One region of the Peribacillus sp. FW305-BF15 genome, then DNA from elsewhere that is predicted to be linked to it. Evidence: a T-box and tRNA genes for the amino acid it is inferred to sense, from the RefSeq annotation. Region 1 holds a T-box; the other holds one or more tRNA genes.
The links. A T-box is a leader RNA that pairs with one kind of tRNA and senses whether it is charged. The one in region 1 lies ahead of glyQ (glycine--tRNA ligase subunit alpha), so its partner is inferred to be a tRNA-Gly.

Region 1 (16,676 bases):
TGAAAATATTCTCTTCCGTGTATTCTTTTCCCCTTGGCGAAAGGACATAAACGTTTTTAGGAAGCAGTGTCCCAGCCAAACCAATATCTGCAGTAACGACAATATCACCCTTTTTTACTGAGTTTACTATATAAAGATCTGCCGCTTCTTTGTCTGCATCGACATATACCCATTTACCTTCAGGGTTATTCATCATATTTTTATATGATGCAACAAAACAGACTTCAATTTCGTGCAAACTTGCACAATGAAGGATTTCGTCTTTCACCGGGCATGCATCGGCATCGACGTGTATCGTAGGTTTATTATTCATACCTTCTAATTCTACATCTTTCTGCATAATCCTTTTTCTCCCCTAAACTTTATGAAGATATGGTGAATTTCCAGCATGATTCAAAGCGTTCCCTCTAAAAGAGCAAACATTATCCTTCAAAGAATACCTGTTTATGCAAGTGAAAGCACCTCATTTGCCTTGAAAAAGACCAGCCCTTCCTGAATTATACGGAACATGTCGAATTATTTTTATGATAAAAACCTTGACATCTCATTAACCTTTAGTTTATTCCTTATTAATTAAGTCTAAACCTTAAGATTACTTTTTTCTCACAATTTTTTATTATAGTCTATTTGATTAGAAGATGCCAACATTTAAATCCCGAATGTGTTTTCATGCAAATCAATGGATTTGCACGAGGAAACTAAGAGGAATTTTATGTAATTATTTTGAATTTATTCTTATTAATCCCTTATTTGACCTTGGCATTAAAATGTGAGCTGACACATAGAGTGTCTAGCTCACATTTTGATTTGCCTTAATTTAAGGATCAACGGTTTTTGTTTTGAAGGATATTGATGATTAAATTGGCTGTTTCTTCAACAGCTTTATTGGTTACATCAATGATAGGACAATTCAGCCTTGATATGATTTTATCAAAGTATGTCAATTCTTCTTTTATGCGCTCCACATTTGCGTAAATGGCATGATCATTGAGCCCAAGTGACTTTAATCGTTCTTTACGAATATGGTTCAGCTTTTCCGGGCTGATCTTTAAACCAATGCATTTTTCAGGAGGTACCAGGAACAGCTCTTCTGGCGGTTCCACTTCAGGCACTAAAGGTACGTTCGCCACTTTATAGCGTTTGTGGGCTAAATATTGTGATAATGGCGTTTTGGAAGTGCGTGAAACACCCACAAGGACGATGTCTGCACGTAAAATGCCGCGAGGGTCACGTCCATCATCATATTTTACAGCAAATTCAATGGCTTCCACACGCTTGAAATAGTCATCATCCAGCTTTCTTACCAGACCAGGTTCATTAAGCGGCCCTTTTGGAGCCCTTTCCTGAAGGATGTCCATGAGCGGCCCTAAAATGTCATAAGCAGCCAGGTTTTCTTTCTCGACCTGTGCTTTCATATACGCTCTAATTGCTGGCTTCACCAGAGTATAAGCAATGATTGCCCCATCCAACTTAGCCAGTGATATCACTTCATCCACGTTTTGTTCATCTTCAATATACGGAATTCTCTTTATGGAAAAAGCAGATCCCGAGAACTGGCTTGCAGCGGCTTTTGTGACCAATTCCGCTGTTTCTCCTACTGAATCCGATACAACATATATAATAGAACCGTTCATATTCTCCGTCATTCCTTTTGCAAGCCCCCTAATAGCCTTCATCAGCCAAAGCTACGAATGCTTTCGTAATATTGGTTTTTGTAATCCTTCCAATTACTTCATAGCCCTTTTCTGTGTCTTTGACGACCGGTAATGAGTCGATTTGTTTATCAATCAGTTTTTTGGCAACATCAATCAAAAGGTCTTCTTTTGAACACATTGTAATATTGGGCATCCTAGTCATGATGATATTGACTGGAATGGAGTTAAGCTCTTGTTTCCCAATACTCGCACGCAATAAGTCTTTCCTTGATAAGACACCAACAAGCAATGCATGCTTATCGACGACGAACATTGTTCCGACATCTTCTAAAAACATCATGACGATTGCATCGTATACGGAAATGCCCTCGTCAACGACGACAGGTATCGATTGGTAGTCCCGTACATAAAGATGGTTAAGGCTATCTGTCAAAAGCTGTGTCCCTGACCTGCCTGTATAGAAATACCCCACTCTTGGCCGGGCATCAAGAAAACCTGCCATCGTTAAAATCGCTAAATCCGGGCGAAGTGTCGCCCTGGTAAGGTTCAATCTATCCGCAATATGTTCTCCAGTAATCGGTCCGTTTTCTTTTACAATTTGTAAAATTTGTTCCTGACGCTTATTCAATTGGATTATAATCACCACCCCACTGCTTTCGCAGAGTAAAGTAACAAAAGTTATTCATTTAATAATTATATACTAAATAATTTAATTAGGGCATTTTTGTCCTATTTATTGACCATTTATCTTTTTAAGAAATCGGAAACCCATATTCAAAGGGTTTCCGATTCCATACATCCTTTCGATCATGTAAGGATGATTTTATTCATGGCAGCAAAACCTGCAACCAAATCACTGATTTCCTTCATTAAGGATAAACGGTTGTTGCGGATTGCTTCATCCTCTGCCATGACCATTGTATTCTCGAAATATGACTCTATTTCCGATTGAAGCGAAACAAGCTCTTCAAACCGATCATTCTCATCTTTAGATTCCATATAACGCATTGCCACTTTTTGATATTTTACATATAACGCATTTTCTTGATCATTTTCAAAGGCAGCAGGGTCGACTGTCACCTGATTGTCACATTTTACGGCAATGTTCATGACCCGGCTTAAAGCTTCCAGGCTTTCCTTAAAGCCTGCTTCTTCTTTTTTCGCATCCAATACATGTGCACGTTCCACGATTGAGTGGATATAACCGATCTCATTGAACAAAACTGCGTCAATCAAATCGTAACGGATTTGCTGTTCTTGAAGCATGTGTTTGACACGTGCTTTAAAGAATGTGAACATATCCGCTTTAACTTCTTCAAGATCACGTTTTAAGATACCTTTTGATTCCGGTCCTTTAAGACCTAAAACAATAAGCTCCTCTAATGAAATATTCCATTTCTTCTCAGCTAGAATTTGGACGACACCGCTCGCCTGCCTTCTTAATGCGTAAGGATCCTGGGAACCTGTCGGGATGACGCCAATAGCGAAGAACGAAGACAATGTATCAATTTTTTCAGCCAAACTCACAACCGCGCCAATGACTGAAGGCGGTACAGCATCATCCGCATGCCTTGGCATATAATGTTCATTGATAGCCGCGGCCACTTCTTTGGCTTCCCCTTTTAAGAGAGCATATTTTTCACCCATATACCCTTGCAATTCAGGGAATTCATAAACCATATTACTTACCAAATCGAACTTGGCAATTGCCGCTGTACGAAGCGCCATTTCTTTTTCCGCCTTTAAATTCAAAGCATCCGCAAGAGCACCGGTCACTTCAGTTACCCGGGCAGTTTTCTCGGCCAATGTACCGATTTCTTCATGATAAACGATGCTGTCAAGCTTTTTCAAAGCATCCGAAATCTCTTTTTTCTGATCTTCTTTATAGAAAAATGCTGCATCCGATAAGCGGGCACGCAATACTTTTTCATTACCTTTAGAAACCTTATCCAAATGGCGGTCATCGCCGTTGCGCACGGTTACAAAGTAAGCAAGCAGGTTCCCTTCTTGATCTTTAACAGGGAAATAACGTTGGTGTTCCTTCATTGATGTGATAAGTACCTCAGCAGGAAGCTCAAGGAATTCTTCTTCAAAATGTCCAAATAACACCGTTGGATACTCTACCAAATTATTTACCTCTTCAAGCAGATCTTCATCGACAGGGATGATCCAGCCTTTCTCCTGCTCAAGCTCTTTAATCTGATCCAATATAACTTGCCGGCGTTTATCTGGATCTGCCATTACAAATTGTTCTGTCAGCGTATCTTCGTACCGTTCCGGCTGCTCGATGATGGCGCTATTGCCTAAGAAACGATGTCCTTTTGTTTCACGGCCCGTTTCCACATCAGCAATGCTGAATGGCACTATTTCATTGCCAAATAAGGCAATCAGCCATTTAATCGGACGGACGAAGCGGAGCTCCTGATTGGCCCAGCGCATATTTTTCGGGAACGTCATGCCGCTGATGATTTCAGCAAGCTCAGATAAAAGCTGAACGGTCTGCTGTCCTTTTATGAATTTATTCACATGGACATATTCAACACCCTTGAGTTCTTTAAAATATATGTCCTCTGAAGTCATGCCTTGACCCCTGACGAATCCCAATGCTGCTTTAGACCAGTTGCCTTCGCTGTCCAACGCGATTTTTTTGGCCGGACCTTTTGCCTCTTCTTCGATATCCTTTTGGGATTCTTCCACGTCCTTCACCAATACGGCCAAACGTCTTGGTGTGGAAAAAGCTTCAACCGTCCCGAATTCTATCGCTTTTTCCGTTAGCCATTTCTGCACTTTATCTGACAACTGTTTCATTGATGCTGTCACAAAACGGGCAGGCAGCTCTTCCAATCCAATCTCCAATAACAAATCACGCTTGCTCATTTGTATTCTCCCCTTTCACTTTCAGGATCGGGAAGCCTAATTTTTCCCGCTCTTCATAGAAGGTTTTGGCAACCTTACGCGCTAAGTTACGGCACCGGGCAATATAACCCGTTCTTTCCGTCACCGAGATGGCACCTTTGGCATCCAAAAGGTTAAATGTATGGGAACATTTCAAAACATAATCATATGCAGGATGTACAAGTCCTTCTTCCATTTGTCGATGCGCTTCCTTTTCATACATCGTGAAAAGCTGAAACAGCATGTCAAGGTCGGAGGTTTCGAACGTATATTTCGAATGTTCGTATTCCGGCTGACCAAATATATCGCGAACAGTGAATCCATCTGTCCATTCTAGGTCAAATACGTTTTCCTTATCTTGAATGTAAGAGGCGAGACGTTCGATCCCGTATGTAATTTCCACGGAAACCGGTTTACACTCAAGGCCGCCCACCTGTTGGAAATATGTAAATTGCGTGATTTCCATTCCATCAAGCCACACTTCCCAACCGAGTCCGGCACACCCTAGAGATGGATTTTCCCAATTGTCCTCCACAAAGCGAATATCATGCTCGAGCGGATTTATCCCTAAAGCACGTAATGAATCCAAATACAACTCTTGGATATTGTCAGGAGACGGCTTCATGATCACTTGGAACTGATGATGCTGATACAGTCGATTAGGGTTCTCACCATAACGACCGTCAGCAGGACGGCGGGAAGGCTCTACGTAAGCCACGCTCCAAGGCTCCGGTCCAATGGCTCTCAGGAACGTGTATGGGCTCATCGTACCTGCCCCTTTCTCGACATCATAAGCATTCATCAATATGCAGCCTTGCTCAGACCAATGCTTTTGTAACGTTAAAATCATATTTTGAATATTCATCGTACACCTCCAGGTTATTTAAACGGCTTTTAGATTATAGGTCGGAAACCCATTACATTTTGGCAAACAAAAAACTCCCGTCCCTATGCGAAATGCATAGGGACGAGAGTTTACCCGCGGTTCCACCCTAATTGCCGTTAACAAAACGGCCTCTTTTCAAAGCAACATGCTCCGGAAACGCCCTTCCCTGTAAATCCATATCCCGGCTTCCACCGTCCCGGGTTCGCTTTTTATGGAGAATGACAGATACTCTTTTCCATCAACGCAATCTTCTTATTTTGATGATTAGAATTTTATACAAACTAGCATGGAATGTCAATAGGTCAGAACCTAAAACATATCTTTCATCGTATCAATCTGTTTCAGGAACTTTTTTGATTTCAAAAGCAGACCGGAATATTCCTCATAATATGCATCGATGATCTTCCGCAGTTCTTTTTTCGTTTCAGGCTTGACGGAAATGTTTCCGAGCCTTGATAAATCTAAATAATAAAAAATCCGAAGCAATTTGACGGCTGCAGGTGAAATTTTAAAATGATAAGGATCTTTCCCCAGACAGCGGTGACAAATAAAGCCCGCTTCCCGAAGCGAGAAGGAGAATTCCCCTTCCGTTTCACCACATACAGCACACTGATTCAGCACTGGGTTAATCCCATTGACGGGCAGCATCTTCATTTCAAAAATGAATGTCAAAACCTCCGCGTCATATTCCTCGTTTATGTAATGCAAGGTTTGCGAAAGCAATTCATACAAATATGGATTCGGTTTCTTATCCTCGACGCTTTTATCAAGCAATTCAACAATATATGAAGCATAAGCGGTGGCAAAAAGATCCTCCCTTATGAAACGGAGTGAATCGACCATTTCGCCTTGCTGAAGACTGCCGAGTCCGGTTGATGTGGTTACAAGAAAATACCCGGAGCAAAAAAGCTGTGTGACGGCAGAAAGCCTGCTGTTAGGTTTACTGGCCCCTCTCGCCATGACGCCAATTTTCCCTAGCTCACGGGTATATATAGTAATGATTTTGTTGTTTTCTCCATATGCAGTTCGCCTTATGACAATGCCCTCACATTTTTGGAGCATACCAAGACACCACCCATGCTCGCCAAGGCTAACCTATGAAACAGGAAAATCAATTTCTGCTAGCTCATCATTCAATCCCAAGTGTCTTTCCTGTCTTTCGACTTCTATCTCCTTAAACAGCAAATAGGTGTCCACATTACCTGTTTCAGTGAATAATTCCCAGGTAAAATCCAACATATAAAGCCCACCTTTCATTTTTAACTAGCAATATGAATATCCGACCATATGATTAGCTTGACCGTTTTCCTAACTTTCATGATGCGTAAATTTTGTTAATTAATACTCGCTTTCATTGAAGCCGTAATCACGAAGCTGGCTTGCTTTGTTACGCCAATCCTTCTGTACCTTCACCCATAGTTCCAAGAAAACTTTAGAGCCTAATAGGTTTTCGATATCCACCCTGGCACGGCTGCCGACTTCTTTAAGCATTTTCCCTTGCTTTCCGATGACAATGCCTTTTTGTGAATCCCGTTCGACAACGATAGTCGCCATGACATTGATGGTGTCGCTATTGTCCATTTTTTTAATTGAATCGATGACAACAGCCACTGAATGCGGAATTTCTTCCCGTGTCAGGTGCAGTACCTTCTCGCGGACCAATTCGGAAATGATAAAACGTTCAGGATGGTCGGTCACTTGGTCAGCTGGGTAGAACTGGGGACCTTCAGGCAGATGCTCTTTGATTTGTTCAAGCAGTGTATCCACATTATTTCCTTCAAGCGCAGAAATCGGAACGACTGCCGCAAAAGGGTAAAGCTGTTGATATTTTTCAATGATCGGAAGTAAATCATCTGGATGCATCGCATCGATTTTGTTTACGACCAGGAAAACAGGCGTTTTTACGGATTGAAGTTTTTCGATGATGAACTCGTCACCGCGTCCGTATCCTTCAGTCGCATTGATCATGAAGAGAATCAAATCGACTTCCTTCAATGTATTCGTTGCCACTTTCATCATGAAGTCGCCAAGCTTATGCTTTGGTTTATGAATGCCTGGTGTATCGATGAAAATCATTTGTGAATCGTTTTGCGTAAGTACACCCTGGACCTTATTTCTTGTAGTTTGCGGTTTATCACTCATAATGGCGATTTTCTGGCCGATGACCCGATTCAGAAATGTACTTTTTCCAACATTAGGTCGTCCAATTATTGAAATGAAACCTGATTTGTAACCTTTTACTTGTGTATCGTCAAATAGTTTATCCATTTAAATCCTCCGGTGAAAAAGCTCCTGGAAGCAATTCCTGTACTGTTAGTTCTTTTATATCCCCATGTAAGTTGGTCAAAACGACCGGCATATCCTTTTCGCACAGTTCTGAAATTACCTGCCTGCATGCCCCGCATGGAGCGACGGGACCATCGGTATCCGCCACGACTGCAAGTTTGGTGAATTTTTTATCGTCATGGGCATAAGCGCTGAATAAAGCTGTCCTTTCGGCGCAATTACACATGCTGTATGCAGCATTTTCTATATTACAACCATGATAGACCTTTCCATCAGCAGTTAAAAGGGCTGCCCCCACCTTAAACTTGGAGTAAGGCACATAAGCTTTATCCCTTGCTTTTTTAGCTTCCTCAATCAATTCTTTTGTATTCAATTCACATCTTCCTTTCAAATTGAGTGCCATTTCGGCAACCTACAGGCCAACCTTAGGCAAAAAGATAATCAATCCAACTATTATAGAAAATATAGCATATATGAATACAGCTCCGGCTGCAATATCTTTTGCCTGCTTGGCAAGCGGATGGATTTGGTCCGTTACCAGGTCCACTACCCTTTCAATCGCGGAATTAACGAGCTCCAACGTAATCGTACCGGCTATGGCCGCCAAAATGAAAAGCCACTCCATCCCATTCAATGAGAAGTGCCAACCAAAGAATACGACGATTGCCGTTAACGCGAAATGAATCTTGATATTGCGTTCAGTCCGAACAGCCTCCAAAATTCCCTGACAGGCGAAAGAGAAACTTTTTAATAAAGGATACTTTTTTTTATCCTTCTCTTGAAAGTCCATATTCTTCCAAGATCTCCTTTTGTTTTGTGAACATCACTTTTTCATCTTCTTCATTCATGTGGTCGAATCCCAATAAATGAAGAAAACCATGCAGTGCTAAAAATCCAAGTTCCCGGTCAAATGAATGACCATATTCATCAGCTTGTTCTTTCGTGCGTTCAATGGAAATGATGATATCACCTAACATGCGGGGCATTTCCGCTCCGACAATTTCCACTTCATCTTCCCCCATTTCTTCAAGCGCAAAAGAAATGACATCTGTAGCTGAATCTTTATGACGATATTCTTTATTGATTTCCCGAATCCTATCATTGTCTACAAATGTAACAGACAGCTCGGTGTCTTTTTCAATGTTTTCTTTTCTTGCCGCAAATTGAAGAATGCTTTCAACAAGCTGCTGAGCTTCCTCCGTTACTTCATTCGTTTCATCCATTAAATCGATAGCTAAAATCATTCTTTCACCTTCTGTCCTAATTTATCCGGCTCCGGATATTCAATCCTGGAGTGGAAGATACCATTCAGCGATTCACATAAGGAATGCTTCACGATACTTAATTCTCTCATAGTAATGTCACATTCATCAAATTGTCCGTCAGAAATCCTGTCCTGAATGATGAAACTAACCAGCTCTTCAATCTTCTCCGGAGTTGGGTGCTTCATCGACCTCACTGCAGCTTCCACACTATCGGCTATGCCGATGACGGCCACTTCCTTCATTATCGCCCTCGGCCCGGGATATCGGTAGGCAGCCTCGAGTGTGGACTCATCCTGTTTTTTTGCCTTATGGTAGAAAAATTTCAATAATGTGGTCCCATGATGCTGCTCTGCAATATCCACAATCTCTTTCGGGAATTTGTGACTGCGCAGCATCTCCCCGCCATCTAAGGCATGGGCAATGATGACATCCCTGCTCGTTTCCGGCTGCAGCCGATCATGCGGGTTCTCTTCACTCATCTGATTTTCGATGAAGAAGTGCGGCCGCTTCGTTTTACCGATATCATGATAATAACTGCCGACCCTTGCCAGCAAGCCATTCGAGCCGATGGCTTCACAAGCCGATTCCGCCAAATTGGCGACCATTACACTATGATGATATGTCCCCGGAGCCTCAATCAAGATCTTCCGCAATAACGGATGATTGGGATTCGCGAGCTCGATAAGCTTAATCGATGATAAAATCCCGAAACCAGCCTCGAAAAACGGTAACAGGCCCATTGTCAAAACGGCTGCACCCACTCCAGAACCTAGGGCAGCAGAAGCATAATACAAGTACTCCATTCTAGTATAATGGCTGTCCATAATAAAGATGAGCGAAAAAACAAATGTCATATTGATTAAAGACAACAGCAGCCCCGCTACCAGCACCTTTGATTTGAAATTGGGCCTGGATAGGATGATGATTGCCGTCAATCCCCCGAAAATGATATAAAGCCCCATCGAGAAATCCAGATTTCCAGGTGTATCACCATTAAATATAATCGTACCATACGAACCTAACAATATGATCATTGCTACCGCTAACCTATCATTCAATAATATCTTGATGAGCATCGCCGCCATGGCACCCGGAAAAATGTATTCCAAGTTCGAGTTTTTCAGGTCTGCCAGAATGCTGACCGTTTTCATGGTAGCCATTGAAAGGATAAAGACAAGACTGAAGATCAATAACTGATTGTACTTGTTATCCTTTTTGGAAACGGAATAGTAGAAATAATAATAAAAAGCCGCAAAAGTCAGGAATATGAATAACAGCAGGCCGATATACGGGTAAATGGTGGACTCCGTATTTAAGAAGCCTGCCAGTTCAAGCTGCCTATATACATCCCTGTCCACTAACTGATTTTCTTCAACGATGATCTGGCCTTGAAGGATCCTGATCGGCTCCACGCTTTCAACCGCTTTCCTTCGCTGTTCCTCGGTTTTGTCCTTATCGAAAAATACATTCTGAATGATTGCCGTACGCGCAAGGGAAGTGGAGGCTTTTTTCATATCGCCACTAATGCTCATATAACCCAATTCCTCTACAACCTTTTTCTTGGCATTTTCGACGTCACTTGCAGCGATTCGGGAGCTCATCACATTATTCACTGCCGTAATGGTCGAATCCTTCGCTATTTTCAACTCATCTTCATCCGCCTGCACCAATGCCAGGAAAACGGATTCCTCGATATTTTTATTCACTTCATCAGTCAATTTTTCTTTTAATATCGAAACTTTTTGAGCATCCGTCTTTACGGTCTCTTTTTTATCCTCATCTTCTTTATGATCTTCATCGGGGTCCGTTTCTTTATTCACCTCAATCGCTGAATCGAAAATGGATGAAATCAGATCGACTTTATTTTTGGCATATTCTTTTTTTAAAGAATAAACATCCGCCACCTGTTTTGAAATCTCTTCTTTTTCCTGTTCCGTCTTATAGGTATCTTCCACAGTCTTGGTTGATCGGATCGTTTGTTCCGCAGGCTTAAAAAGCTCTACCTGAACCCTTTCCGGCTTCACATTGGAGAACATTAAACCATACGCAAACAAACCAAGTATGATGAACAAAAGCACTTGAAAAAAACGATGGACCAACAGCCCTTTTATTTGAGTGAAAAATTTCTGGATACGATTCAAGGAAGGTCCTCCTAAAAAAATGATGTTTATTATTCTAGATATGTAAAATCATAACAGTTTTCATATGAATTTTCACCTTCGTATTGATAAATGTAAAGGTTCTGTCATTTCATATCCACTTTTCCACCATAAAGTTCGTCATTTAGACACATCACGAAAAATCCGCCGATTGAAATGGCGGATTTTTTCTTATGACTTCGCCTGCTCGTAAGCAGTAATGATTTTAGCGACAAGCGGATGCCTTACTACATCACTTTGTTCAAAATAAACAAAGGAAAGGCCTTTAACATTCTTCAATATCTCTTCTACCCGGACAAGACCTGACTTCATGCCTTTTGGAAGGTCAATCTGGGTCCGGTCTCCCGTAATGACCATTTTCGATCCGAAACCAAGCCTGGTCAAGAACATCTTCATTTGGGCTTCCGTCGTATTCTGGGCTTCATCCAATATGACAAAGGCATCTTCAAGCGTACGACCCCTCATATAAGCCAGGGGAGCTATTTCGATCGTTCCGCGCTCTATCATCCTTTGCGTCTGTTCCATCCCCAGGAGGTCATGGAGAGCGTCATACAGCGGTCTTAGATAAGGATCTACCTTTTCCTTCAAATCACCAGGCAGGAAACCTAGGCTCTCCCCTGCTTCGACGGCAGGCCGTGTCAGGATGATCCGTTTAACATGTCCATTTTTCAAAGCATTGATGGCCATCACTACAGCAAGATAGGTCTTCCCGGTTCCGGCAGGCCCAATTCCAAAGACAAGATCCTGTTTCTTTATTGCCTGGATATAGTATCTCTGCCCGATTGTTTTGACTTTAATGGATTTCCCCTTAGCCGTTTTAGCGATTTCCTCATTATATAATTCACCGAAATACTCCAATGTGCCTTTTCTTGCCAATTCAATTGCATAAAGCACATCTCTGGAACTGATTGCAATTCCTTTTCTGACTACAGTCAATAATGCCTTGAGGATTTCCTCCCCCATCGTTACCCGCTCGATATCCCCGGCAACACTCACCGCTTCACCTCGGGTTATGACGGAAATGCCAAGTTCCTCTTCGAGCACTTTTACATTTGAATCTCCATTGCCCAATAACGCGATCGCTTCATTGGGTGATTCGATTTCGAGCTTAATTACTTTCACATCATCTGCCATTCGTTAGTCTCCTTGAATGATTGGCTGTCCAATCGCTATATCTTCAATAACTTGGTAATGTATAGACAATTTAACTTTACCATTCTCCATGCTTTCGTGCAAAATTTTTTCTTCGACGATTTCATCTTCTTCGTCTAAATGTTTTTTTAATTCCGCTTTGGCCATTTTTCGGCCTTCCTCCACCGCTTCTTTCTCCGTATAGCTTCGCACAATATCTTCCTTGCTCCTTAAGGTCACTTGTTTATAAGAAATCGGCAGCTCCCATTGAAGAAAGTGAAAAGGCCTCACTGTCGTTTCCTTTTCCTGTTTTTCATATCCCGGATCTTTGAAGCCCCATACCGGAAGGGAAAAGCCCCCCATTTTCAAAAAGTGCTTGCTCGTTTCATCTCCGTTAAAAACAGAAAACTTGGTTTTTAACGGAACTTCCACTTTCGCTTTATACCACGTTTTCCCTTTTATTACTCCCTTTGCGGATACAATTTCCTGTTTATCCTCTTTACCAATCAATCCTGAAACAAGAAGTTGTCCTTTTCCTACATAATCATTCACATTAACAATAGATTGTCCTTTTTCAACGAACATATCAGCGATGATCGCTTTTTTTGATGCTACCAAATTCTGTGGAGATGTTTTCTCGACCTCTTTAGGCTGCCGTTTTTCCACAACCCGAAAATGATATGTCGTTCCCTTTAGCTCGACCCCCACCCATGTCAATGCACCGATCCGGTCCGACAGCTTACGCTGAATCGTATCCACATCATCAACAAAGAATTGCACTTTACCGATCTTCACGCCCATCTTGTCCAATTCTTTCCGGATGGCATGCTCGGTTGCCGGTTTGGCATCTTGAACCTCGATGCCCCATACCATATTGGAAAGTACAAATATACATAGCAGGAAAGCGATCATCCCCGCTAAAAACCCGCTGTTTTTCATGACTCTCTTCATCAGGAAAGGGAAACCCTTTCCCTGCATGAACTTTACTTTACAATCACTCTTACGCATGACCTGACGTAGTTTGGGGATATCCCTGATATCCATATGGAAAATCAGGGCTTCACTTCCGACACGCTTCACATCCCAGATATGAAGCCCCCTTCTCGTCAGCATATTAATTAACCGTTCTGCACCTTTTCCATAAGCCTTCACCTTTACATAGCCTGTATAATAGTTTGTCCATTGGTTTTTCATGGAGACCTCCCGGGATCATTCATTGATAAAATAAACCTTGTCAATTTTGCCTTCGAGCATGATTTCTTCCGGCAAAATCGTCTTTATGACAAAGGCATTTCCCTTTATCAGCAACTGCCCATTTTTCAGCATCAATCGTACTTCGCTGTCTGTAAAAGCCAATAAGCCACGATGGTTTTCAATATAAATATGTAATTGTCCGATCATTGTAATTCGCGGCAGGTCCATCATGACATCTTGCGGAAGGTCCATTGTTTTGGTCATAAGCTGTTTCACTTTTTTTCCCCAATTGCGTGCCATAAAAAAGAACCCCCTTTCATCTCAATGTATGAAATGAAAGAGGGTTCTAGCACAAAATTATAAGTGAATGAAAGTCTATTTTTTCATGCTCATTTAATGAAGGTCTAAAAAAGCCCGGGGCTCCGAATCACCTTCTGGACCTTTGAAGACTTCTCTTCGCCCTTGGCGGTCCCAGCACTTCTGACATGATGATGCCATCAATCAGCTGCTTTTTGCCAAAAGACGGTCCTTTGCGATAGACCGGACTGTTATTATCAGCAATCGTTGAAGTGAGTTGATCTGCCTTCGCTTTTTGATACAAACGCTCTTGATCGTACTTCTGCTGTAGCCGTCTAAGCTCCGCAATCCTTTTGTTCGCTTCGTTCGTCGTCTCATCGATCACTTCTGCAGCCTGTGCTGCCTGCTGTTCGACTTTCCTTACGGGAGCAGGTGCAGGTCTTTGCTGCTGATTCCCTTGCTGCATTTCACCTTGAAGCTCCTGCATGACCTCCTGCCATTTCTTTTTCGGAGGGGTGTTAGGATCTTGAGCCTGTTTTTTCTTTCCTAACATGGACGTTAAAATACCGATCAAGACAATGATAAGGAATGGGTTCTTGAGAAAGAAATCAATAAAATCTCCCATTTAAAGACCTTCCTTCCCTGATCTAATTATTATTATGGTTATTGTTGTTATCTTTTGGATTTTCGGATATTTTACTGATAGAACCGCGCATATCCGTATCGGCCGTGATATTTTGGATATTCATATAATCCATCACTCCAAGGTTTCCGCTTTTCAGTGCATCGGCCATGGCCAGCGGAACTTCCGCTTCGGATTGAACAACCTTCGCTCTCATTTCCTGAACACGGGCAACCATTTCCTGTTCAAGTGCAACGGCCATCGCACGTCGTTCTTCGGCCTTTGCCTGGGCTATTTTCTTATCGGCTTCGGCTTGGTCCGTCTGTAATATGGCCCCGATATTTTTACCGATATCCACTTCAGCAATATCAATGGAAAGAATTTCGAATGCCGTCCCCGAATCCAACCCTTTCGATAAAACCGTTCTTGAAATCAAATCGGGATGTTCCAGTACATCCGTATGCATTTGCGAAGCACCGATCGTCGATACGATCCCTTCCCCTACACGGGCAATGATCGTCTCTTCACCGGCACCACCGACTAGGCGTTCAATATTGGCCCGGACCGTGATCCTTGCCTTCGCTTTCACTTCAATACCATTCATCGCCACACCTGAGATGAATGGAGTTTCGATCACTTTCGGGTTAACGCTCATTTGAACGGCTTGCAGTACATCACGACCGGCAAGGTCAATGGCTGCACCCCGTTCGAAAGGTAACGTGATATTGGCGCGTTCTGCAGCAATTAATGCATTCACCACTCGATCGACATTACCGCCTGCAAGGTAATGGCTCTCCAATTGATTCGTCGAAACATTGATTCCAGCCTTATGGGCCTTGATAAGGGGATTGACGACCCTGCTTGGTATAACACGGCGAAGCCTCATCCCAACTAATGTAAATATACTGATTTTGACTCCTGCCGCTAAAGCGGAAATCCATAACATGACTGGTACGAATGTGAAAAACACTGCCAATACGATGATAGCAGCAATCACTGCCAGTACAATAAATACCGTTCCTGAAGTTATCACTTAATGATTCATCCTTCCTGTATCCTTTAATTTTAATTTGAATCCGGAATTTCCCGGACGACTACCCTTGATCCTTCAACTTTAACGATAATGATTGTCGAACCTTTGGAAATAAAGCTCCCTTCGGTCACGACATCCACTCTTTCTTCTTTGACCAAAGCTGTTCCTGAAGGCCTCAAATCTGTTAGGGCCTTCCCTTCTGCACCTAATAAATCCAAACGATTCGGATTGCTGACATATCCTTGTTCCGTTTTTGTTGCATCGGTTAATATCATTTTCCTGAAAAATTTCATCTGTTTTCCAAACACCTTTACAAGTAGGATGAATACCAAAATGGATACGGTGACCGCAATTAGCAAGGAGATCGTCATATGGACCGGATCACCTGTCGCAAGGAATAGACTCCCCACTACCGCTGTAAACCCGAGCAGCCCGATAATCCCCCCTGGGATAAAAAATTCAATTAGTACGAGAATGACCCCAATGATGAACATCGCTAACGATTCGTATCCGGTGATACCGGCGACAAGATGACCATAGAAGAATAAGACAAGACTGGTGATTCCAATTACGCCCGGAATTCCAAAACCGGGTGAAAACAATTCCATCACAATCCCGATTCCCGCTATCGTTAATAAAATGGGAACGACGATCGGGTTGGTCAAAAAGCGGGCTAGTTTCTCAGGAAAGCTTTCTTCGATTGTCCGAATATCAGCATCTTCAACTCCAAGTATTCTATACAGCTCCGCTTTTCCAGAGACGGTGCCTTCGCTATACCCAGCCTTTTTTGCCTGTTCGGCTGTAAATGTCAGCAGCTTCCCTTTTTCCGCTCCATATTCGGGTAAATCGATGTCAACATCCGCCATCGCCTGGGCGTATATGGGATCACGTCCATTTTGTTCAGCAGCGGTCTTCATGGCAGCCAACCAATAAGATTGCGCTTTCTTACTTGCAGCGTTCCCTGTTGAATCAATCACAGCTGCAGATCCCATGGTGGCACTCGGAACCATATAGATCTCATCCGCACTTAAAGAAATGTATGCCCCTGCAGATAAAGCCCTGTTATTGACATAGGCAACTGTCTTTATTGGTGAATCCGCCAGTAACTTTGCAATTTCCCCCGCTGCATCCACAGCACCTCCAGGGGTATTCACCTCGAAAACGACAAGATCTGCATCTGCTGCTTCAGCAGTGGTCAGTGCTCGTTCCAAAAAGGCCGAGAGTCCCTTTTCCACCGTTTCTTCAATGGGTAC
Region 2 (16,676 bases), on a different contig from region 1:
TACATGCGTGGCAGAATGCAAGATACCAAATCATATATAGCTCCATTTGAATTGAATAAGGTCATCACGGGGGGCGTTGTTGCTGAAGTTGTTGAGTCGAAATCGAATTCCTTCAAACAAGGGGATGTCGTTGTTGGGAATATCGACTGGGCAGAATACACAGTTGTCACTGAAAAGGAAATCCGTGTGATTGATCCCAAGGTGGCTCCGGTCACAACTCATTTGGGGATTCTTGGAATGACCGGTTTAACTGCTTATTTTGGTTTGCTTGATATTGGTAAACCTCAAGAAGGTGAAACGGTAGTCGTTTCAGGAGCAGCTGGAGCAGTTGGTTCAGTAGTCGGACAAATTGCTAAGATTAAAGGTGCGAAGGTTGTTGGCATCGCTGGTTCGGATGAAAAACTTGAGTACTTAACGAAAGAGCTCGGGTTTGATGGAGCCGTAAATTATAAAAGTGATAGTTTTGCGACAGATTTAGCCAATGCTGTTCCTGATGGAGTCGATATTTATTTCGATAATGTGGGCGGCGAGGTGTCCGATGCTGTTTTTACACTTTTGAATGCGAATGCCCGAATTCCATTATGCGGGGCGATTTCCTCATATAACGCGGAAGGAAAAGATCTAGGACCGCGTCTGCAATCGGCAATGATCAAAACCAGTGCACTAATGAAAGGTTTCACAGTTGGAAATTATGCTGCTAGATTCCAGGAGGGTGCTACCGAATTAGGTAAGTGGCTTCAAGAAGGAAAGCTGAAGTATGAAGAAACGATTATTGAAGGGTTCGAAAACACACCGGATGCATTTTTAGGTCTGTTTAAAGGAACGAACCTCGGAAAACAGCTTGTAAAAGTTGCGGAACCCGAATTCGCTCAACTATAAGTTTTATGGAAATATAGCTGAGGAAGGTTCTTCGATGTGATTTTTAAGCAGCTATAACAAAATCGGCCTTTTTTCGATATTCAATCGGGAAAAGGCCGATTTCCTTTCTAGTAAAATATATTAGTAGTATCTCTTAAACCATTTGAAGGATAAGCCATCGATAGCGGCAGATAAAGGTCGACCACTTACGAATAAAGAAGTTCCTGAAATGGAAGGATACTCAAAAATCCGCCAGGGAATTTTGGACCTGCAAGTAGCGCTTCAGTTTTGCGGAGAAGCAACTGGATAATCAATCCAGGAAGGGAGTTCATATATGACTTCCTTCCTTTTAAGGTCGCCCCTGTTAATAGGAGGAAATTGGCAGGATAATAGAAAAGTCTGTAAAAATGCTTGTTTTCATTATAAAATGGACTTATAAACAGAAAGGTGATGAACCATGTCAAACGTTGCTAAATTTCGTGATTTTTTAACTAGTGAGAAAATCTATATGAATGAGTTGAATGAAGATGGCACCACCTTTTTTAGAGCCGAGCAAAAGTTAAAGGACGGGTGGAAGGTCCTTTTAGTATTTGCTTTCAATCAAGATGAAAATGTGGCGGACTTATTTTGCTTTAATGTCGCCGAGTTGAAGAACCCCGAAAAGAAACAGGATGTACATACACTGTTGAATGAATTTAATGCTAATTTCAGGTATTCCAAGCTGTATGAAGAAAATGGGACCATTTCGATTCGTTATTCATACTCCATTGAGGGGGATATCGTACCGGATCTGGCGTTCAGGAAGTTAATCATGCTGCTTGAAACGGCACAGCAGGTTTATCCGCGTTTAATGGAAGTCATTTGGTCTTAAATCATCATATAGGATGAAAAAAGTTCTCTGAATCAGAGGACTTTTTAACATACTTACTAGAGTGAATGAATATATTAACGTTACAATACGCTAATTATTAATTTTTTTTAAAAACCTGTTGCATTTTTTCACATTAAACTATATAATTAATTTTGTTGATTGGTAATTCGACAAACTTCTACAAGAATATGCGGGTGTAGTTTAGTGGTAAAACCTCAGCCTTCCAAGCTGATGATGAGGGTTCGATTCCCTTCACCCGCTCCAATACATACTCATAACGTAGGGTTTCGTTACCTGGAGAACGAAGCTTTGCGTTTTAATATTATTACAAGAATTCTACTGTTTACAGTGGGATTTTTTTATTGTCCAAATTCCCTGCATTTATCGAAGCGGTAATACAGTAGTCATACCCGAAAAATTTTTGATTCATCCTTCATCCGGGACCCCGAAGACGTTTACGTCGAGGAGACTTGGCAGACAGTCGGCGGAAAGGGAGTGGATTTCAGGAATCGACTGGAATGAAATATTAAGAAAAAAACCGTAGGCTGGACATCCCGAACCAAGTTTAAGACGATGTGATCCTTGAGGTTTTTTACATTAATCCTTAAAGGATGGAAGAAATATGCGACACTCCTGCCGAGTAACTGGCTAGCCGAGACCCCGGAGACGTTTACGTCGAGGAGGCTTGGCAGACAGTCGGCGGAAAGGGAGCAGATTTCTGGAATCGACTGAAAAGAAATTTTTAAGAACCTTTTTCACTGGTTTTATTAAGCGGAACAATAATGAAAAAACCCCTTCCGATTGTGGAAAGGGTTTATTTCCGTAATTATCCTTCCATAATCGAGTAAGTCCCTTCACCACCGTGGATTTCAAGGAACATATCCATCAAGGATTTCGTTAGCTGATTTGCTTCCGTGGTTGAAGTATTGGGTTGTAAATAAATGATTTGGATGGCTTTTTTCGTTTCCTCAGTGACTTTCGTGCGTTCTGAATCAACGTAGGGACTTCCGAATGCGCCAGCATGATCGGCTGAGGTAATCATATTTTCCATGGAATTGAAGCGGCCGTTCAAACCGTCATACCCATCTGCCCCCTCGCCAATCTTGATCGAGATGTCTCCCGTTAATTTTTCAGCATCATAAATGCCGATCGGAACTTCATATAACAGTGAGAAGAAGTTATTCAAATCGATGGCCGAATGGATGGGCGTCAAGTAATTCTGTTTTTTCACGCGGCGGTATAGGGCTTCCACGGAGGGACGATACCGTGACGGGTTTGTTCCTGTAGCCTTGAAAATTTCCCGCCACACTTTAATGCCGGAAAAGTCGGTCAATTCCTTTTCTTCAAGGTCGAAGAAAAGAGCTTCCTGAAATAGTTGAAGTCTTCCTTTCACCATTTGCGGGGAGGGACCGACTTCGATGTTTTCATATGTAATGACCCCGACTTTAAATTCAGGGATTTTACTGCTAAGATTAGCTGATACGGTAATTTCCAACCGTTTCACCTCCAAAAATGATTGCAATTAGTTTATCATAGATAGCAATGGTTTGAAATGGATTCAAGCTTCAATGGGAATACTGAATGAACGTAGGTGATTAATATGGATATGAACTCATTCAAGCAAGAAGTGATTTTATATAGTAAGGAAATCGGCATCGATAAAATCGGCTTTACTTCGGCTACGGCTTTCACCGAACTGAAAGGTCGGCTGATACGTCAACAGGAACTGGATTACCAGTCAGGGTTTGAAGAAGACGATATAGAAAAAAGGGTAAGGCCTGAATTGATATTCGATAAACCGCAATCCATCATTTCGATTGCGCTTGCTTATCCTTCGAAATTGAAGGATGCTCCGCAAAGTACAAAAAGTGAACGCCGCGGGATCTTTTGCCGGGCGTCTTGGGGAACGGATTATCATACCGTTCTTCGTAATAAATTGCAGTTACTTGAGAATTTCATTAAAGATAAAGTGCCCGGGGCAATGATGAAGTCCATGGTTGATACGGGTGAGTTATCAGATAGGGCAGTGGCTGAGCGTGCAGGTATTGGCTGGAGTGCAAAAAACAGTATGATCATCACACCGGAGTTCGGGTCTTATGTATACTTGGGAGATATGATCACCAACCTGCCATTTGAACCGGATCAACCGATGGAAGATCAATGCGGGACATGCAATAAATGTGTCGATGTTTGCCCGACTGGAGCGCTCGTTCAGGGCGGGCAGCTAAATTCCAAGCGTTGCATTGCGTTCTTGACACAGACAAAAGGTTTCCTTCCGGATGAGTTCAGGACGAAAATAGGCAATCGTTTGTATGGATGTGATACATGCCAGACCGTTTGTCCGAAAAACAAAGGAATGGATTTTCATTTTCATGAAGAAATGGAACCCGATCCCGAGCTGGCGAAACCGCTGTTAAAACCCCTGCTTACAATTTCAAATCGGGACTTCAAAGAGACATACGGCCATGTATCTGGCTCTTGGCGCGGTAAAAAACCAATCCAACGAAATGCCATTTTAGCATTGGCCCATTTCAAAGATGAAACGGCATTGCCTCTATTGATACAGGTCATGAAGAATGATCCGCGACCTGTCATCAGGGGGACGGCGGCCTGGGCAGTTGGGAAAATTGGCCGGGAGCAGGCTGTTTCCGCATTGGAAGAAGCACGAATGAAGGAAAAGGATGAAGAGGTATTGGCGGAAATTGAGAAAGGACTGCAGTTTACCTTGGAAACAAAATAATATTTAAAATGCAGCCGCCTCGTAAATATAACGGGGCGGCTTTTTTGCTTAGGCTCTTTTCGTAAAGATTGGTTGTTTTTAAAACGAAACTATTTAAGGTTGATTGGAGCGGAAGTGCGAGACTCCTGCGGGAGCAGCGGGACAGGTGAGACCCCACAGGCGTTTACGCCGAGGAGGCTCACCGCCCGCCCCGCGGAAAGCGAGCATCTGGAGGGGAAATCAACCACACCGCACTACTTGGTAAATAGCAACAAAGTATGTGAAAACAGCCTTTGCTTAAGATATTCCGGTTCCTTCAAGGAAAATCTTTATAAAAAGTTTCATTATGGTTAAGGATTGAAACTCCCACATTTATGAAGTTGTGTTTTTGTCCATGCCCTCGTACATACACATTAGCATAGATGGTAAGAAGGAGGGCATGAACTTGAGGGAACAATTGCAACGCCTTTTACAAGAAAGAGTGGAGTTCTATACTTCAGATGATCTGGAACGGGGTGAAAGGAAGTTACATTTGAAGAAGAAAATGTTGAGGAACCGCGCCGCCGAAATTGTTCGGGTGAATGCGGCAGGCAAGGTACATTCGAAGAGAAAGGAAGACAGGGATACAGTCCTGACCTATCATGTCCATCTGCAATATTTATTGAAACAGGAAGATTCATTTTATATAGAAGAAGAAATGGAAGAAAGGGAGGCACGGTTTCGAAATGGGTATATAGTGGATGAAAATGAGTTGATTCCCAGCTTTGAAACCGAAGAGGCACCGCCAAAATGTGATCCAGGCGCAGATCGTCTCGCATATAGGTATGATCGAATGAAGGCCGTTCAATATGCCGAGCGTTGGTGGAATGAATTCAATCCGGCTTATTATAAATTCACCGATGATTGTACGAATTACATTTCACAATGTTTACATGCAGGGGGAATACCGATGTGGGGGGCGCCAAATAAAAATAAGGGCTGGTGGATAAGGGGGAAAAGCTGGAGTTATACATGGACGACAGCTCATTCTTTATATCATCTGCTTAAAGCCGGGAATGCCATCAGGACAAAGCAGGTGGAGTCGGCCAAGGAATTGAATTTGGGCGATATCCTCTGCATAGATTTCGAAGGGGACGGACGGTTTGACCATAACTTGATTGTAACGGCGAAGGATCAGGACGGGATGCCGCTTGTGAATGCACATACGATGAACAGCCGTCACCGATATTGGACGTATGAGGATTCAACAAGATATACACCGAACATCGTTTATAAATTCTTTGTGATTTTGGATGGAGGGTGATAGGTTTTTAGTCTTTTTTGTTTAATGCTATAATTAAGGTGAAGTTCAAACTAGAGGTGAAAATGAAGTGTCAATACATGTAGTTTTATATCAACCACAGATTCCAGCAAATACAGGAAATATCGCAAGAACATGTGCAGGGACGGATACGTCTTTACATCTCATTCGCCCGCTCGGTTTCTCGACGGATGACAAACAGCTCAAACGGGCCGGGCTCGATTACTGGGAGAATGTAAAGATCCATTATTATGATTCGTTAGAAGAGTTTTTTGAAAGAAACGCCGGCGGCGAATTTTATTACTTGACGAAATTTGGGGAGCAGCCGCATTCCAGCTTCGATTACAGTGATCAAGAAAGTGAGATATTCTTCATTTTTGGCCGTGAAACGACGGGTCTCCCGAAAGATCTGATCCAAGAAAATATGGATCGGTGCCTGCGGATTCCAATGACGGATAAAGTACGTTCCCTTAATCTGTCGAATACGGCAGCCATCTTGGTTTATGAAGCACTTAGACAGCAAAATTACCGTGAATTGGATTTGAAAACAAAAGGTTAAGTTTCATCAATACTGTCATCGGGGGCATTTTAGCCCCGATGATGGATACTTTACATATTCTTTAGGGGTGGGAGCATTGAATAACATTATTGAGAGGATTTTAGATCACCGTTCCATTCGTTCCTTTGAGGACAAGTTATTGTCTGGGGAGCAAATCAATACGATTGTGGAATGTGCCCAAGCTGCATCGACTTCAAGTTATATTCAAGCGTATTCAATCATAGGGGTAACCGACCCGGAAAAGAAAGCCAAGCTTGCCGAACTTGCCGGACCACAGTCATATGTAGAGAAGAATGGACATCTATTCGTCTTTTGCGCCGATTTATATCGTCAGGATATGGTTTCCGAAATGGAAAACACGGACCTGTCCGAATCGATTGAAAGTACCGAGAAATTCATGGTTGCCTGTATTGACGCGGCTCTAGCGGCCCAAAATGCAGCATTGGCGGCAGAATCGATGGATCTAGGCATTTGCTATATAGGCGGGATCCGCAATAATCTCCCGGAAGTGTCAGCGATTTTGAATATACCGCATCGTGTTATACCATTATTCGCTCTAGCGGTCGGATATCCGAAAAACCGTTCGGATAAAAAGCCGCGTTTGCCGTTGTCCAACATTTATCATGAAAATGGATATCAGGAGGATAAGCAAGAGTTCATCGGACAACTTGAAGAGTATAATGAAACGATTTCCAGTTATTATGAGCTTCGGACTAAAGGTAAACGAAAGGACACCTGGACCGGGCAAATGGCAGGAATGCTTGGAAAGAAAAGCAGGCTGTACATGAAGGATTATGTTGAGAAGCAAGGATTTAAGAAACATTGATTAATGAAAATGGCCTATTAGGAATATTCTTGCCAAAGTGCTGAGTATGAGGCAAACAGTAAAGATCCCGGGAACGTCTCCGGGATCTTTATTGTTTTCATTGTCAGTCGGTAATACGGACCGGCCCCAAAAATCCTGTCAGAAATTCTTCTTATATGACCATGAAATTACCATTGACAATATATTTAGATAGAATTATAGTAATTAAGTAATGGATAATGATAATCATTTTCATTTGAATTTTTACTTACCTATTTTTTTCAGTAAATGGAGGTTAAAAAATGGTTCGCCTATATACAGAGAATTTGAATATTGGTTATGGTGAACGTTTAATTGTAAAAGATCTCAGTGTGGAAATACCAGATAAAAAAATCACAACGATCATCGGTTCAAATGGATGTGGGAAATCGACACTTTTGAAAGCGATCACCAGAATCATTCCAAATCAATCAGGTACGGTTGTTTTAGATGGGGTTAATATCTCAAAAGAAAGCACTAAGATCCTTGCAAGAAAAATGGCCATACTTCCGCAGACACCCGAGAGTGCAAGCGGTTTGACGGTTGGGGAGCTCGTATCATATGGGCGCTTTCCCTATCAAAAAGGTTTTGGGCGCCTGACCCAGAAAGACTATGATGTGATTGATTGGGCACTTGAAGTGACCGGCACGAAAGACTTCAAGTTCCGTCCCGTGGATGCTCTTTCAGGAGGTCAGCGCCAGCGTGTTTGGATTGCGATGGCCCTTGCCCAGGAAACGGAAATCATCTTCCTTGATGAGCCGACCACCTATTTGGATATGGCCCATCAGCTGGAGGTTCTGGAATTATTACAGAGGCTGAATGTAGAACAGGGACGTACAATTGTCATGGTTCTTCATGATTTAAACCAAGCTGCTCGCTTTGCCGACTATATCATTGCCTTAAAGGACGGGGAAATAGTCAAAGCAGGAGATTGTGAAGAAGTCATCACTCATGAAGTTCTTAAGGAAGTATTCCATATTGATGCGGTAATCGGACGAGATCAACGAACGAACAAACCAATGTGCAGCACATACAACTTACTAAAAGGAGATTTGACAACAAATGAAAAAGATAATGTTTCCGTTTATACTGCTGTTAGTGTTAATTATTAGCGCTTGTGGTAACGAGTCAGCCGAAAAAGAAAAAAGCTCCGCTTCCAAAAAAGAAAAATCAGGTACCATCACCTATCAATCTGAAAATGGTCCTGTTGAAGTTCCCGCAGATCCTCAGCGTGTTTTAGTACTATCATCTTTCGCAGGTAACGTAATGGCTTTGGATGTTAACCTTGTAGGGGTTGATTCCTGGTCTAAAATGAACCCGAATTTTAAAGAGTTAAAAGATGTGGAAGAAGTGACGGACGAAAACCTGGAAAAGATCATCGAGTTGAATCCGGATTTAATCATTGGTTTATCGACGATTAAAAATGTCGATAAATTAAAGGAAATTGCTCCAACCGTAACTTATACATACGGAAAAGTTGACTATTTAACACAACATGTAGAAATCGGTAAACTTTTGAATAAAGAAAAAGAAGCTCAAGCATGGGTGGATGATTTCAAAAAACGGGCAAAAACAACTGGTGATGAAATTAAAGCCAAAATTGGAGAAGATGCTACCGTTTCCGTTTTCGAAAAGTTTGACAAACAGTTCTATGTATACGGTGATAATTGGGGACGTGGAACGGAAATCCTTTATCAAGAAATGAAATTGGGTATGCCTGAAAAGGTAAAAGAAGTGGCACTGAAAGATGGTTACTTTGCCTTATCATTAGAAGTCCTTAAAGACTATGCAGGTGATTATGTGATTTTGAGCAATAACAAAGATCAGGACAATTCATTCCAACAAACTGACACGTTTAAAAACATACCTGCCGTTAAAAACAATAAACTGTATGAAGCGGATGCAAAAAAATTCTACTTCAATGATCCAATCACATTAGATTACCAATTAGACTTCTTTTCCAAAAGTTTTCTTGGAAAATAATACTGCGAGGGAGAGGGATTCCAATTCCTCTCCTTTTATTCTATAAAAAAAGAAATGAGAGAGACAGATGACTAATGAAAATCAACGTTTCATCCCATTTATAAGTAAACTGATCATAGCGATCGTCGCCTTTATAGGCATGTTCATTATTTCAATGGCATTTGGTGCGGCTGATGTTACCGTTAAAGACGTCTGGCAAGCACTGACATCAAATGCTGTCGGTGAAAAGATTTCAATCATTCGGGAAATCCGCTTCCCTCGTGAAGTGGGGGCAATCTTTGTGGGTGCAGCCCTTGCCGTTTCTGGGGCCATCATGCAGGGAATGACAAGAAATCCACTTGCCGATCCCGGGTTGCTTGGATTGACGGCAGGAGCCAATGCAGGTCTCGCCATCACTTTGGCATTCATTCCAAATGCTAATAATTTAGGGATCATGATTGCGTGTTTTATAGGTTCCGCTGTCGGGGCAACCATGGTTTTCGGAATCGGTGCGATGAAAAAGGGAGGATTTTCACCTTTGCGGATCGTATTGGCTGGTGCTGCAGTCTCTGCATTCCTATTTGCCGTTTCGCAAGGGGTCGGCATATATTTCAAGGTATCAAAAGATGTATCGATGTGGACAGCTGGCGGGAATATCGGAACTTCATGGGAGCAGCTTCGTGTAATCGTTCCGTTCATTCTAATAGGAATCCTGATTTCCCTTATCTTTTCCAGACAGCTCACCATACTTAGCTTAAGTGAAGAAGTGGCCGTAGGCTTAGGACAAAAGACAACACAAATAAAGGCGGTTCTCTTCGTGGTCATCATTCTCCTGGCAGGGGCTGCCGTTGCGCTTGTCGGAAATATGGTGTTCATCGGGTTAATGGTCCCACATATCGTTCGGGCTATCGTGGGTACGGATTATCGATTCATCCTCCCTATGTCTGCGATTTTGGGAGCCACCTTCATGCTGCTTGCCGATACGATCGGCCGTACGATCAATTCTCCATATGAAACACCTGTGGTAGCGGTTGTTGCGATGATAGGTTTACCTTTCTTCCTCCTAATCGTGCGTAAAGGAGGTAAAGCATTTTCATGATCCAGTCAGCTTTAGTCAAAAAACAGCGTTGGATAATAGGTGCATTGAGTGCACTCATCATCATTACGATCATTATAGGGACGTGTTCGGGATATTCCAATCTTTCTATAGGACGACTGTTTCCAACGCTCTTCGGGCAAGGGACGTTTAAAGAGGAATTCATATTATTTTCCGTCCGCTTACCGCGTATCATCATCACCCTTTTAGCAGGCATGGCCCTTGCACTGTCGGGAGCCATTCTACAAGGGATCACGCGTAATGATTTAGCCGATCCCGGAATCATCGGGATCAACTCAGGAGCAGGTGTTGCCATTGCCGCATTCTTTCTGTTTTTCCCTCTTGACGCTGGTTCTTTTGTTTATATGGTTCCGCTTGTTGGTTTTATCGGAGCGTTACTGACGGCCTGTTTAATATATATCCTCTCATACAAGAGGAAGAGTGGACTTGAACCCGTCCGGTTAGTGTTGATCGGCGTAGGTTTTTCAATGGCGCTTTCAGGCCTGATGATTGTCCTCATTTCGTCAGCGGAACGAGCGAAGGTCGATTTCATCGCAAAATGGTTGGCAGGAAATATATGGGGCACGGATTGGCCTTTCATTTGGGCAATCATTCCATGGTTAGTCATCCTCATTCCATTCACCTTATATAAAGCAAATCGTTTGAATCTGCTTGGTTTAAGTGAACCGGTCGCAATTGGGGTCGGTGTATCGATTGAAAAGGAGCGGATCGTACTGCTGATCACGGCTGTGGCACTGGCAGCGGCTGCCGTTTCTGTTACAGGCGGAATTGCATTCATTGGACTTATGTCCCCGCATATAGCAAAATCCTTGGTAGGACCTCGAAATCAACTATTCATTCCGGTTGCCATTTTAATCGGTGGATGGCTATTGCTGCTTGCCGATACGATAGGCCGAAATATAATTGAACCCGAGGGGATTCCCGCAGGTATCATGGTTGCATTGATCGGTGCACCTTATTTCATGTATTTATTGTTGAAAAAATAAGATATTGTTAAAATCCCTTGAAATCATTCAGGGGATTTTATGTTTTTTTGGTTCTTCCGTAATTTTTCGTATTTAATCATGTATTATCTATATCTATTTATTTCATCAGGATTCAATCGTTTCGCTTCGAAATAAAATACTTGAATAAACTTTTTTGTATTTACCCGGGTAGGTGTAAGAACGATTTTTGAATCATTTTGCAGTTCTTTCATCTTTTGGCGAACGACTGTGAAATCAAAAAATTTGGAAGCGTAATTTTCAAACTTCGGATTCGAAAAATCCGTTAAACCTAGCGAAGCGAAATGATTTAACGAATGGTTAATCGTTCTGCGTATTCTCTGTTCGGCAGCTTTTATTTCACGATTGATATCAACCGGCAAAGCTGCTGTTCCGAGCTTTTTTTTGGTGATTTCTACAAAGATTTCTTTAAGGGTGGGGAATTGCTTTCCAAAAGTAAAAGTCCGTTCATACATAAATAAATACTGAAGCATTTCCATTAAATCTTTTGCGCCATTTTCTCCAACGACCCCTAATTCCGATAAAAGGAATTCACCCACCTCCCGTATACTTTTTTCATTAAAACTATTGGAATTATCAACTTTTGGCTGTTCAAAGTTCAATACACTATTTAAAGAGGCTTGGATATTAGTGATCGATCTTTCTAAATGGATGCGTTCCATGACTTTTCGAATGACTGTCAATATCTCAATCCGATTGATTGGTTTAGTAATATAATAATCAATTCCGAGCGAGTAAGCCTCGCCAATCAACTCCTTGGATTCAACCTGCGAAATCATTATTATTTTCCCGTTAAATGTACTTTTTATATGACGAAGTGTCTCAATACCATCCCGGATGGGCATTAATAAATCAATAAATAATATATCAATTTGTTTTAAATTCAAAATATGCCCTTCTAATAGACTGCCATCTTCCGCTTCCTCCACCACTTCACCTAAATCTTCGTTTTCTATAATTTGGCTTAAGTTTGAACGTATGGCACAATCATCATCTGTTATAAAAAAACGCATGGAATCACCCTTTCTGAATCAACTTCTGGATTGGTAACTTTATTGAAAAAACAGCGCCATTAAAACTATTCTCAAATAGGATTTCCCCTCCCAGTTCTTTCACGACTTCTTTAACATATGAGAGTCCAATCCCTGTTGAAGGTGTCCCGAACTGATCATACTTTGATGTAAAACCAGGTTTGAATATGACAGTCTGGTATTTTTGAGGAATTCCAGGTCCGGTATCAGCAACTTTAAATTCTACATTGTCACTAATTTCAAACAAACTTAAACGGACGATTCCCTTTTCTTTAATTGCTTCCACTGCATTGGCGACTAAATTATTGAAAAGAGATAACACGGTATATACATGATAAGGTGAATCGTTTTTTCCTTCCAATGAGTATTCAAATTGAATGTCCTTTCCTAATGATAAGGCATATTTTTCATTAATTCGGATAATTAAATAAAAAAGTTCAGCAGCATTCATATAATCTTTAAAACTCTCATTGGAGATCAATTTGGAGAGACCAGCAAAAATCCGTTGATTATCTTTCTTGACTTCATGCATTTCACCAGCGATGCGTAATGCTTTTTGACTATATGGCTCTGTAAGATCATGAAGTAGCTTTTCCCGTTTTTCCAATGCTTTTAATTCGCGATACAAATCATATGATTTCTTTGTAATATTCTCAGCATTTTTTAATGTTTTTTTTAAATGAATCGTTTCCTCGTATAAATTGGAAATGAGCATCAGCATATGTTCATTTTGTTTTCTGATTTGCCTCTCCCTTGATTGTGCTTCATAAAGTTTCATCATATTAAAAAAGCTCAAAACGATAAAACTGTGGCCGAATGCGATCACGATCATCTCATTTAGTGAACCAAACGTAATCGTTGTTTCCAACACAATATATTGAAAGATTAATTCTACGGAGTCGGACAATATTTCGATAATGAGACCAATAAATCCAATAATCAAAGTTCGGCTTTGAAAGCGGTTGATTTTCGCAAAATAGAATAGAACGGAATAGGTAAAATAAAAGAAAAAACTAGGATAATGAGCGTGAAATGCGGAAATCCAGGAGAAATTATCCTGCATGAAAAAGTCGATTAGAATGCGAAATATCACAACCATTGTTCCTGTCAAGATGCCCGAAAATATGGCAGGCGTTTTTTGTAATAATAGTAAAAAGAAGAAAAATGCAGGCACACCAAAACTTACCCGAAACGTTTCATTGAAAGGATAAAAACTCAATTCGCCTGCTAATGGCACAGTTAACAACATCAAAGCAAGGACATAGACCTCTTTTTTCATTAACGTACTGAGATACAAGTCGTCACCTCCTAATTTGTTTAAAAAATCAGTATACAGTTTCATCGGCTTCAATACAACGCTTACTTTTTCCTGAATAGAACGGCTTATAATCAATTATGGCAAAACCAAATTGTTTTTCTATCCACAAAAAATGGTAACGGGACATGTGAGATGATCACGTTTTTTTAGTGGATTTTTATTTTTTAGATTTTGTAGGTTTTTGTATGATTATGTAGTTCCCAATTTAAAATTAAGCAGAAAGAAATTTTTGAAAGCGCTTAACAATTTTTAGAATATTCATTATTTTTTCATCGAATCTAGTAATGGCATTCGGTAAAACGCTCATATTGAAAATATAATGATACAACAACTGAAGAGGTGGAAGAATGTGATTGAAGAATTGTCAAAAGAGTATGACATTCACGTTAATAGTCAAAGAAAATCCGACTTAGATGAATGGGTAGCATATTACAGATCCTTTGCTATTGAAGGACAAACCGCTAATTATATACCGGCATTGAGAAATGCACATTTATCGCAATTGGGCATTACCATACTGGAGCCGGGTGGAACAATGATCAAGTCAGGGGATTGGGAAGTTCCTTTCACGCTGCAAAGTATTTCAAAAGTGCTTAGCTTTATAGCCGCATGTTTGGGTCGCGGCATTTCTTATGTGTTAGAGAGGGTCGATGTGGAACCGACTGGGGATGCTTTCAATTCAATTATTCGTTTAGAAATGCATAAGCCGGGAAAGCCGTTCAATCCTATGATAAATGCAGGGGCGATTACAGTAGCTTCGCTTCTCCCAGGGGATTCTTCACAAAATAAATTGGAATTTCTCTATGAGCTATTTGAAAATTTGTTAGGGAAGCGCCCGACAATCAATGAGGAAGTGTATCAATCTGAGTGGTTAACCTCTCATAGAAATAGAGCTTTGGCTCACTATTTGAAAGAGACGAATTATTTGGAATCGGAAGTAGAGGAAGCTTTAGAGGTTTACCTCATGCAATGTTCCATAGAAGTGACCACAGAAGACATAGCCCTCCTTGGACTGATTCTTGCTCAAGATGGTTACCATCCCGTTCGTAAAGAACAAGTAATCCCTAAAAAATTGGCTAAGCTGGCCAAAGCATTAATGCTTACTTGCGGTATGTACAATGCTTCGGGGAAATTTGCGGCTTTTATTGGGGTGCCGGCCAAAAGCGGAGTATCTGGCGGGATTCTGGCACTAGTTCCTCCAAGTGCCAGAAGCGAAATGCCTTTTCAAGATGGATGTGGCATTGGTATTTATGGACCAGCCATCGATGAATATGGGAATAGCGTAGCAGGTAGTCTGTTATTGAAACAAATGGCACAAGAATGGGATTTAAGCATTTTCTGAAATGCAGAAAAATTTGGTTCCGGTGTAATTAATAGAAGCAATAAGGGGAGACCCTTAAGGTTTCCTCATCAATTTTCAAACTTTTACAAGAGGTGATGTAAATGCAGCAATTACTTTAAGATGTAATTGGGCGCACTACACGAATCATTAATCCAGTTACTTTTAAACGTAAAGAATAATTTTAGAAAGCATGGTGAAAAATGTATGAATAATATGCAGCGAAAGATGGGAACATTTTCGTTAATGATGGTGGGACTCGGGTCAATTATTGGCTCAGGTTGGTTATTCGGAGCTTGGAGAGCGGCACAGATTGCAGGACCCGCTGCCATTATTTCTTGGATTATCGGGATGGTTGTTATTTTATTTATCGCACTATCTTACAGTGAATTAGGGTCTATGTTTCCTGAAGCTGGGGGAATGGTAAAATACACGCAGTATTCACATGGTTCTTTTTTAGGGTTTATTGCAGGCTGGGCAAACTGGATTGCAATCGTTTCCGTAATTCCAGTTGAAGCGATTGCTTCTGTTCAATATATGAGCTCATGGCCATGGGAATGGGCACGGTGGACACATGGTTTAGTAGAAAATGGAAGTCTTACTGGGGGAGGCTTGGCAATTGCCTCTGTATTGCTGATCGTCTACTTTTTATTAAATTACTGGACAGTCAGTTTGTTTTCGAAAGCTAATTCATTCATTACAGTCTTTAAGGTTATTATTCCTGGACTTACGATTGGCTCACTTTTATTTGCCGGGTTTCATGCATCCAATTTTACATCTGCAGGAAGTATCGCTCCTAATGGATGGGCAAGTGTACTTACTGCTGTAGCAACTTCTGGTATCATCTTTGCATTTAACGGTTTTCAAAGTCCAATTAACATGGCAGGTGAGGCAAAGAATCCTGGACGTTCGATCCCAATTGCAGTAATTGGCTCCATTTTAATTGCAACGGTCATCTACGTTCTATTACAGGTTGCATTTATTGGAGCCGTTGACCCGTCCATGATTGTGAATGGATGGCAACATTTGAATTTCAATTCACCGTTTGCTGACTTAGCAATTGTTTTAGGCATAAACTGGTTGGTTATTTTACTATACGTAGATGCTTTTATTTCTCCTTCAGGGACAGGAATAACATACACGGCGACAACGTCACGAATGCTTTATGGAATGGAAAAGAATAAATATTTACCAAGCGTGTTTGGAAAACTGCATCCTCTTTATGGTATCCCGCGTCAAGCCATGTTTTTTAATCTAGGCGTATCTTTCTTATTTTTATTCATGTTTAGAGGCTGGGGCGTATTGGCAGAGGTTATTTCAGTTGCGACTTTAGTCTCTTATATTACAGGTCCAGTTACTGTAATGACATTAAGACGCACAGGTCAGAACTTGTACAGACCATTACGTTTAAAAGGATTAAGCATCATTGCACCACTGGGCTTTGTTTTTGCTTCTTTGGTTCTATATTGGGCAAGATGGCCGCTTACAGGTCAAGTATTATTTATCATTATGGCTGGTCTTCCCGTTTATTTCTATTATCAATCAAAAATAAAATGGAAGGGATTCCGCCAAAACTTTTCAGCAGGGCTTTGGATGGTTGTTTACTTACTCTGTATGATGACCATTTCATACTTAGGCAGTGAAAAGTTTGGTGGACTAAATATAATCCCATTTGGTTTGGATATGGTCATCATTACATGTTTATCACTATTGTTTTATAGTTGGGCATTAAAGAGTGGTTTCCAAACGGAATA

Region 2: it has a tRNA-Gly gene. The T-box ahead of glyQ (glycine--tRNA ligase subunit alpha) is inferred to sense a tRNA for this amino acid. The anticodon was not compared.

Annotation. Positions count from the first base shown of each region.
Region 1 is NZ_JBYSYV010000007.1:163,624-180,299, reverse strand. It holds gene AC3WLU_RS09610 (YaiI/YqxD family protein) at 1-313, opposite strand, end outside; gene AC3WLU_RS09605 (pyruvate, water dikinase regulatory protein) at 825-1,634, opposite strand; gene ccpN (transcriptional regulator CcpN) at 1,663-2,301, opposite strand; gene glyS (glycine--tRNA ligase subunit beta) at 2,463-4,532, opposite strand; gene glyQ (glycine--tRNA ligase subunit alpha) at 4,519-5,415, opposite strand; T-box leader at 5,511-5,687, opposite strand; gene recO (DNA repair protein RecO) at 5,746-6,498, opposite strand; gene AC3WLU_RS09580 (YqzL family protein) at 6,532-6,675, opposite strand; gene era (GTPase Era) at 6,775-7,704, opposite strand; gene AC3WLU_RS09570 (cytidine deaminase) at 7,697-8,095, opposite strand; gene AC3WLU_RS09565 (diacylglycerol kinase family protein) at 8,135-8,512, opposite strand; gene ybeY (rRNA maturation RNase YbeY) at 8,490-8,966, opposite strand; gene AC3WLU_RS09555 (HD family phosphohydrolase) at 8,963-11,128, opposite strand; gene AC3WLU_RS09550 (PhoH family protein) at 11,318-12,280, opposite strand; gene yqfD (sporulation protein YqfD) at 12,284-13,471, opposite strand; gene yqfC (sporulation protein YqfC) at 13,487-13,771, opposite strand; gene AC3WLU_RS09535 (YqfB family membrane protein) at 13,899-14,393, opposite strand; gene floA (flotillin-like protein FloA) at 14,416-15,399, opposite strand; gene AC3WLU_RS09525 (NfeD family protein) at 15,456-16,676, opposite strand, start outside.
Region 2 is NZ_JBYSYV010000014.1:7,476-24,151, reverse strand. It holds gene AC3WLU_RS15910 (NADP-dependent oxidoreductase) at 1-879, shown strand, start outside; gene AC3WLU_RS15905 (YbjN domain-containing protein) at 1,316-1,729, shown strand; tRNA gene AC3WLU_RS15900 (tRNA-Gly) at 1,920-1,993, shown strand; gene AC3WLU_RS15895 (B3/B4 domain-containing protein) at 2,556-3,224, opposite strand; gene queG (tRNA epoxyqueuosine(34) reductase QueG) at 3,330-4,469, shown strand; gene AC3WLU_RS15885 (amidase domain-containing protein) at 4,894-5,751, shown strand; gene trmL (tRNA (uridine(34)/cytosine(34)/5-carboxymethylaminomethyluridine(34)-2'-O)-methyltransferase TrmL) at 5,819-6,307, shown strand; gene nfsA (oxygen-insensitive NADPH nitroreductase) at 6,384-7,133, shown strand; gene AC3WLU_RS15870 (ABC transporter ATP-binding protein) at 7,415-8,263, shown strand; gene AC3WLU_RS15865 (iron-hydroxamate ABC transporter substrate-binding protein) at 8,214-9,134, shown strand; gene AC3WLU_RS15860 (FecCD family ABC transporter permease) at 9,202-10,212, shown strand; gene AC3WLU_RS15855 (FecCD family ABC transporter permease) at 10,209-11,216, shown strand; gene AC3WLU_RS15850 (response regulator) at 11,300-12,247, opposite strand; gene AC3WLU_RS15845 (sensor histidine kinase) at 12,252-13,514, opposite strand; gene AC3WLU_RS15840 (glutaminase) at 13,936-14,925, shown strand; gene aimA (glutamate/serine transporter AimA) at 15,130-16,676, shown strand, end outside.